DNA from 3 places in the Sulfitobacter pontiacus genome. Region 3 is predicted to be linked to each of the others. Evidence: riboswitches for the same ligand, from Rfam matches in the RefSeq annotation. Region 3 holds a riboswitch; each other region holds the start of a gene.

Region 1 (2,261 bases), 1.5 Mb from region 3:
CCCCGCAGAGATGCCCAGCAGATAGGGATCCGCCAGCGCATTGCGCAGCAGTGCTTGCAGCACGACGCCCGACAGCGCCAGACCGGCGCCGCAGCACATTGCCACCACGGCCCGCGCCATGCGGTAGTTCCACACGATGCCCTCGTCGATCTTGTCCACCGCATAGCCCGCGTTCAGCGCCTTGTTGGCCAGCACCTTCAGCACCACCAGCGGCGGGATAGAGACCTCGCCGATGGCCGCACCAAACAGCAGTGCGGCCAGCAGCACCGGCGGGATGATCACCCACCAGTGCCACTGCGGCCTGCGCATCACAGAGCGGTCGATTGCGGTCATTCGGCCAGATCAAAACCGGACAGCGCGTCAGCCATCGTTTCCAACGCATAGATCGCACGCACGGTCGGGTCCATCGCATGGGCGTCCATGGTGATGATGCGGCCCTCTTTCACCGCGGTCATCTCGCGGGCGACGGGATCGTTCATCAGGAAGGCGCGCTTTTTCTCGATGTCATCCGCAGGGAAGCGGCGGCGGTCCATTTTGGCGAGCACGATGAAAGTCGGGTCGGATTTTGCCAGAGTCTCCCATCCGACCAGCGGCCATTCCTCGGCCGAGGTCACGACGTTTTCAACGCCAAGCTTGTCCATCATATAGGCGGGCACACCCTGTTGACCTGCGACATAAGGGTCCGCCGCCATCTCGGACGACGAGAACCAGAACAGCGCCGAGGTGCCTTGGGGCAGGTTCAGCGATTTGGCTTTCTCGACCGCCTTTGCCTCGCGCGATTGCAGGTCTGCCAGCAGCGTGGCACCGGCGTCTTGCGCGTTGTAGATGAGGGCGAGCTCTTCGATGCTGGTATACAGCTGCTGGGTCGTGAACAGTTCAGATCGCGTGCCGTCCGCGCCGACAGAATTATCCTTGGCCGCGCAATCGGTGGGCATCACATAGGTCGGCACGCCCACCTCGTGAAAGCTGTCGCGGGTGCCGACCATACCTTCGGGGCCGACGTGCCATTCATACATCACGGTGACCAGATCGGGGCGTTTGCCCAACACGCTTTCAAAGCTGGGATCGTTGTCCGCCAGCCGTTCAATCGCATCGTTGGTGTCTTTGAACTCTGGCAAAACGGGGCTGAACCAGACAGAGGTTCCCGCGATCCGGTCCTGTTGACCCAGCAGATACAGGATCTCTGTCGTGGATTGCCCGATGGTCACGGTGGTCTGGGGCGCCGCATCAAAGCTGAGCGTATGGCCGCAGTTGTCGATGGTCAGCGGATAGTCTGTCTCTGCGCCAAGCGCGGTGCTGCCTGCGAGGCTCGCAATCAGGGTCAGGATGGAAAAAAATGTTTTCATATCAAGGGCTCCGGTTGGTCCGATGCCGGGGTCTTTGAATAGAAAGAGAAGGGGCCAGCCAAACGGCGCGCGGGCGCATTTTGGTCTGCGCGTGTGGTAAGATCCGGTCCCATCATCATCCTCTCCCGAGCAACCCCGCCCGGTGTTTCAGGTTCAGTGTCGGCAGGTCTCCTGACTGACGGATCGCGGCTGTCCCCGCCTTCCCGGACCTTTAGGCCCAGTGGCATGATGGAGGTAGCTCACCGTCTACAGTTGCGGGGGCAGTTCCGGTTCATCCACAGCAAAGCGCGGATGGCGAATTCCCTATTATTTCCCGAAGGAAACCGACCCGGTTTCGATGACAGTTGTCCGCCGACCCGTCAAGTTGCGTTTTGCGGTCATCATCGCGTGACAAAGGCAAATAACGCGGGCCACGGTTCCGCAGAACGGGCGAGAGGCACATAACAAACGGAAGGAAAACCAAGTGGCAGCCCGTAGGGGAGTCGAACCCCTCTTTTCAGGTTGAAAACCTGACGTCCTAACCGATAGACGAACGGGCCACTTAACTTGTGAGCGCTTCTTTAGGCAAAGCCATCGGCGGGCGCAAGTGCAAGCCGCATGAGAAAGCGGGGAAGTACGGCAAAAAAATCACAGATTTTGATGCCGTATTCTAAGGGGCGTATGGCGAGGGGGAATCGTCGCGTGAAACGCGCGCCGCGCGCGGGATGAGGGCGCGCGTTTCCCTTAGATTTCCCAGTGAAAACCCGTCGCTTTTTCGGAGACGGCCCAGAGTTTCTCCATCACGGGTTTGTCGTAGGCATGAGGGTTCAGCGTGCCTTTGCCAACGGGCCCTCCGGTTTGCATCCATCCGGTCGGGCCATAAAGCGCGCGCTGCGCCAACCCGTCTTCGGTCGCGCACATGACCTCGGGATACGC
Region 2 (2,261 bases), 1.0 Mb from region 3:
GGCCCGCGATATAACCACCGGCCAGATAGGAGGCGACCAGCGTGATCACCATCCACAGCGCGGTCAGCACCAGTTCAAGCGTCGATGAATTGTCGGTTCCGTCCAGCGTGATCGACGACAGGCCAAGTGCCGCGCCGAAGGTGGTCAGCAAGAGGCCAATCGCCACAGCGACAACAGTGCCCGCGAAAATTGCGGGCCAGTCGACATAGGATCCATCGGCAGTTTTTTCAGTGAGTGTCGTGTTCATGTAAATGCCTCCCCGGCGTTTGCTTACGCCAAGCCGACCAGCGACAGCACCGCCATAACCACGACCACAAGACCAACGAGATAAATGATACCGCCCATTTTGAATACTTCCTCTTTGCGTGCCAGACGCGGGATGCACTGGCTTCACAAAGGCAACGTCAGGGAACCGGCATAGTTCCGCTGACCGCGCAAATTACCCGTACTGCGGGAGATGACAACGTGAGCGGGACGGACGGTGACTACGGGTCGCCCTGCCACGTACCGTCAAAGATCATCTCGTCCACGGGGAGCCGTTTGCTCCAGCCTTTCACCTCAAGTTCGGGCGTCTGGTAAAGCTCGTCCACGTGGCCCAGACACAGGTAGCCGACGATTTCTATCCGGTCGGGGATCTTCAACAGGTCACGCAGATCGGCATCGCGGAACACGCTGACCCAGCCCATCCCGATGCCCTCGGCGCGGGCGGCAAGCCAGAGGTTCTGGATCGCGCAGACGGTGCTATAAAGATCCATGCTTTGATTATGGGTGCGCCCCAGCACGACCTTACCGCCACGGCTGCGGTCACAGGTCACGCAGATATTGACCGGCGCCTTGCGGATGCCTTCGAGCTTCAGCGACCTGTAGGTTGTCTGGCGGTCGCCCTCGAACATCTGGGCGGCTTCCTCGTTGGCGCGGTTGAAGGCTTGCCAGACCTGATCGCGTGCGGCCTGATCGCGGATGACGATGAAATTCCACGGCTGTGACAACCCGACGGACGGTGCGTGATGCGCGGCGGTCAGTATGCGGTGCAACACATCCTCGGCCACTGGATCGGGTAAAAACTGATCGCGTACATCGCGGCGGGTAAAGATCGCCTTGTAGACGGCGTCGCGTTCAGCATCTGAAAAAGGCGCGGCGGGTGCCAGCGCAGAGGGTATCGGCATTGTTCAGTCCCCAACAATACGTTTATGCGCCAATCCCGCTGTCCATGCGGGGCAAGCTGTACTGTCTGGCCGGTCTTCTGACTTAGGGTCGTCTGGTCCGCGCGCCTTCCCGGAATAATCCAGTGGCCTATGCGCAAACCATCCCCATTACAGCGTTGGGCACGTGCCGGAGTTTCACCAGCTTCCCGATTCTTCCGCGGGGCGGACACCAGACCCGGCCATTGGGCCACGGCTGTCCGCCCGGAACAAGCCCTAACGCGGGGATCAGCCGCGTTTGGTTGCGAAAATCTTCTTCATTACGGCGTCGAACTCGTTCCACGAGATGACGGCCTTGTTGCCTGCATAGCCGTGATAATAGGACCGCCCGTTAGAGGTCGGGAAACCAGCCCAGATACGCGCGAGGTTTTCCATAAAGCGGTGGCGGCTGATCTTGCCTTTCTTGAAGGCGTTAAACCCCGCATCGACCAGAAGGATATCCGCCAGCCCGTCCTGCACCGCCGAGGTAAAGCGGTCATTCTTGCTCAGGCCCGCCTGTCGCACCAGACTGCGCAGTGTGGACGGAATGAACTGATATCGACCGATGGCATGCGGTTGGCCCGGCGTGCGGTCGATCCAGCGGTAGATCTCGCCGATGGTCATTTGCGTCGGACGCTGTGGCGGCAGCCGTTTGGCCCCGTATTGCACGGCGTCATAGCCCTTCGGACCTGCCTCGGCCCAAGCGATGAGACTTTTAAGGTCGGCGGCAGTGCTGACCCCGCTGAGCTCTTGGAAAGACCGGCTGCGGCTGCTCACGGTCTTGGACCGGACCTGCGCTTTGGGCTGGACCTTATGGCGCAGCTTGATCTGCCCCTGCCCTGCGGATTGCATGACGTTGAACGAGATGTCGCTTTGCATGGCAGAGCGCGCACCGGACAGGCTGAACCCTTCGGCGCTGACAGTGGTAGCGGCCAGAAGTGCCGCGGTTGCGATAATTGGTAGTGTGCAAGTAACTTTCATATCATCCCCCATGATGAAAAAATTTGTCATGGGACCATGGTGACCGCAGACGCCCACGCTTTCATTTGCGCAAGCAGGTGGGTCGGGGCCATGGACGGA
Region 3 (2,261 bases):
AAGGCGCAGGTGCCGTCCAGCATGACGGCAATCGTATCCACACCCAGTGGCCAGCCATGATCGCGCAGCTGCCGACCGGTGGTGATGGTGACGGGATTGCCGATGGTGTTCAGCGGGATCGCATGGCCCGCCGTCAGTACCTGAAGAGAGGTGATCCCCGGCACGACATCGACGGTGAGTGTGACGGCCTTTTGCAACCGCTCCGCAATGCGCAGGGTGCTGTCATACAGCGACGGATCCCCCCAGACGAGAAAGCCGACACGGCCGCCTTTGGGCAGGGTGCGCTGCATCTCGGCCAGCCAGACCTGCGCAATGGCATCATGCCAATCGTGGACGCCCGCGTGATAATCAGGGTTGGCGGCGTCGCGTTTGGGCAGGGTGAATTCGTGAATATCAGGCCCGTCCGACCGCAGCACCTGGGCGCAAATCTCGTGCCGCAGGCCGGCCAGATCATCTTTGCCTGCGCCCTTGGACGGAATCAGGATCACATCGCAGGCATTCAGCGCGTCGATGGCTTGTAATGTCAGGTGTTTGGGATTGCCGGACCCGATGCCGATCAGTGAAAGCGTAAACATCTTGAGGCTCCGGCAGGGGGTGACGCGGCCCGCAGAGTAGGGGGCCGCGTCGGGTCTTGGATTATTCAGCGGCAGTCTGTGTTAGACGTTTGGTGAACAGCGCGCTGCCCGCGAAATCACGCAGGGTTTTCGCGGCGGCGAGCACGGCCAGATCCACCAGCGGCTCGATCAGGATGACCATCATATAGGCCCCGCCAAAGCTGGCCACAGCGGCGATGTTGCTGGCGGCAAAGCCCTGACCGTAGATGGCCCAGAACGCCACCCAGCCCACAACGCCCGCCTGAAACGCGGTCGACAGCTTGAGCGCTTGAACATAGGTCAGATCAACATAGGCGGTGTTGGGCGCGATGATGCGTTTGGCCAGCGCCGAGACCATGAACAAGGGCACTAGCAGCGTGGTGACGTTCATCGTGTATTGCGGCAGGTCGATGGGGGCAAAGAACACGCCCTGCGCCAGCAGACCAAGCGCCAGACCGGCAGCCGCAGGGGCCACGCCGAACAGCAAGAACAGGGTCGACCCGAGGATCAGGTGCACTTCGCTCACGCCCACGGGGAAATGCGGGAAGACCTGGAAAAAGACAAAGGTGAGCGCGGTGGCCACCGCGGCCCCGCCCGCAAAAGGCACGACGCCTTTTTCACGGACAGAGTCCATTGCGGTTTTCGCGGTATAGGCCGCAGCACCGGCAGCGGTGCCATAGGACAGGACCAGCTTGGCGCCGGTCACGACTTCGGGTTCGATATGCATATTCAGGTCTCCTTACCGTCTTCCCCGACGGCATAATGTGAAAGCCGCCCCGGGGGGCAGCCAGTTGGAACAGGGATCATCCCCATGACGGCAGGTCTCCTGACTTTGTGCGTCCATGCGTGCCGCGCCTTCCCAGGCGGTGTGGCCCAGTGGCAATGCGGGTTGCTCTTCACTTACAGGTGCGGGGGCAGTTCCGGATTTGGCACCTTTGCTTTGGCACCGCACCGTATTCCCTTTTCACCCCGATTGCCCGAAGGCGCACGGGGAACCGTCCGGAATAGGTGGTCATTTTCGGGCTGGTTTTGTCAAGTCATCTATTCGGTCAACGGCCCGTAAAGGATCAGCGCAGGCGCTGACGTTGCGGGATCCAGCGGCAGATGGGCAAGGCTTTCCACGGTGTGGCGGCTCAGCTTTTGATCGGGGGTCGATACCGCCTCTGCCAGCAGGGCTGGGGTCGAGGGGGGCAAGCCCGCCTCGATCAGCCGCGCGGCGAAACCTGCAAAGGTGCGGCGGCCCATGTAGACGACCGTGGTCGCCGTAGGGTCGGCCAGCGCCGCCATGTTCAGATCTTCGGGCAAGGCACCCGATTCGCCGTGGCCGGTGATGAATTGCACCCGCCGCGCGGTCAGCCGTCGGGTCAGCGGGATCATCGCCGCCGCCGCCGCCGAAGACGCCGCCGTCACACCGGGGATGATCTCGAAGGCGACGCCTGCCGCTTTCAGCGCGGTCAGCTCTTCTTCAAGCCGGCCAAACACGCCCGCGTCCCCACTTTTCAGCCGCACCACCCGCGCGCCGGTCAATGCGTGTTCGACCAGCAAACGGCTCACGTGATCCTGCTTCGGAGACAGCCGTCCGGCGCGTTTGCCGACCCCGATCAGATCCGCCTCGGGCGAGACATGTTCAAGGATCGGACCCGCCGACAGATCGTCGAACAGCACGAC

The links. A riboswitch is a leader RNA that binds a small molecule or an ion and turns the genes downstream of it on or off. The one in region 3 is predicted to bind cobalamin.
Region 1: linked by a shared signal. The riboswitch ahead of AB1495_RS11305 (ABC transporter substrate-binding protein) and the one ahead of AB1495_RS04170 (energy-coupling factor ABC transporter permease) in region 3 are both predicted to bind cobalamin.
Region 2: linked by a shared signal. The riboswitch ahead of bluB (5,6-dimethylbenzimidazole synthase) and the one ahead of AB1495_RS04170 (energy-coupling factor ABC transporter permease) in region 3 are both predicted to bind cobalamin.

What each region holds. Positions count from the first base shown of each region.
Region 1 is NZ_CP160849.1:2,305,427-2,307,687, forward strand. Features, by position in the region: gene AB1495_RS11300 (iron ABC transporter permease) at 1-309, opposite strand, end outside; gene AB1495_RS11305 (ABC transporter substrate-binding protein) at 330-1,346, opposite strand; cobalamin riboswitch at 1,490-1,689, opposite strand; tRNA gene AB1495_RS11310 (tRNA-Glu) at 1,811-1,885, opposite strand; gene AB1495_RS11315 (SDR family oxidoreductase) at 2,070-2,261, opposite strand, start outside.
Region 2 is NZ_CP160849.1:1,875,636-1,877,896, reverse strand. Features, by position in the region: gene AB1495_RS09210 (hypothetical protein) at 1-247, opposite strand, end outside; gene bluB (5,6-dimethylbenzimidazole synthase) at 486-1,166, opposite strand; cobalamin riboswitch at 1,216-1,394, opposite strand; gene AB1495_RS09200 (hypothetical protein) at 1,431-2,192, opposite strand.
Region 3 is NZ_CP160849.1:827,166-829,426, reverse strand. Features, by position in the region: gene cobF (precorrin-6A synthase (deacetylating)) at 1-575, opposite strand, end outside; gene AB1495_RS04170 (energy-coupling factor ABC transporter permease) at 637-1,320, opposite strand; cobalamin riboswitch at 1,392-1,608, opposite strand; gene cobA (uroporphyrinogen-III C-methyltransferase) at 1,635-2,261, opposite strand, start outside.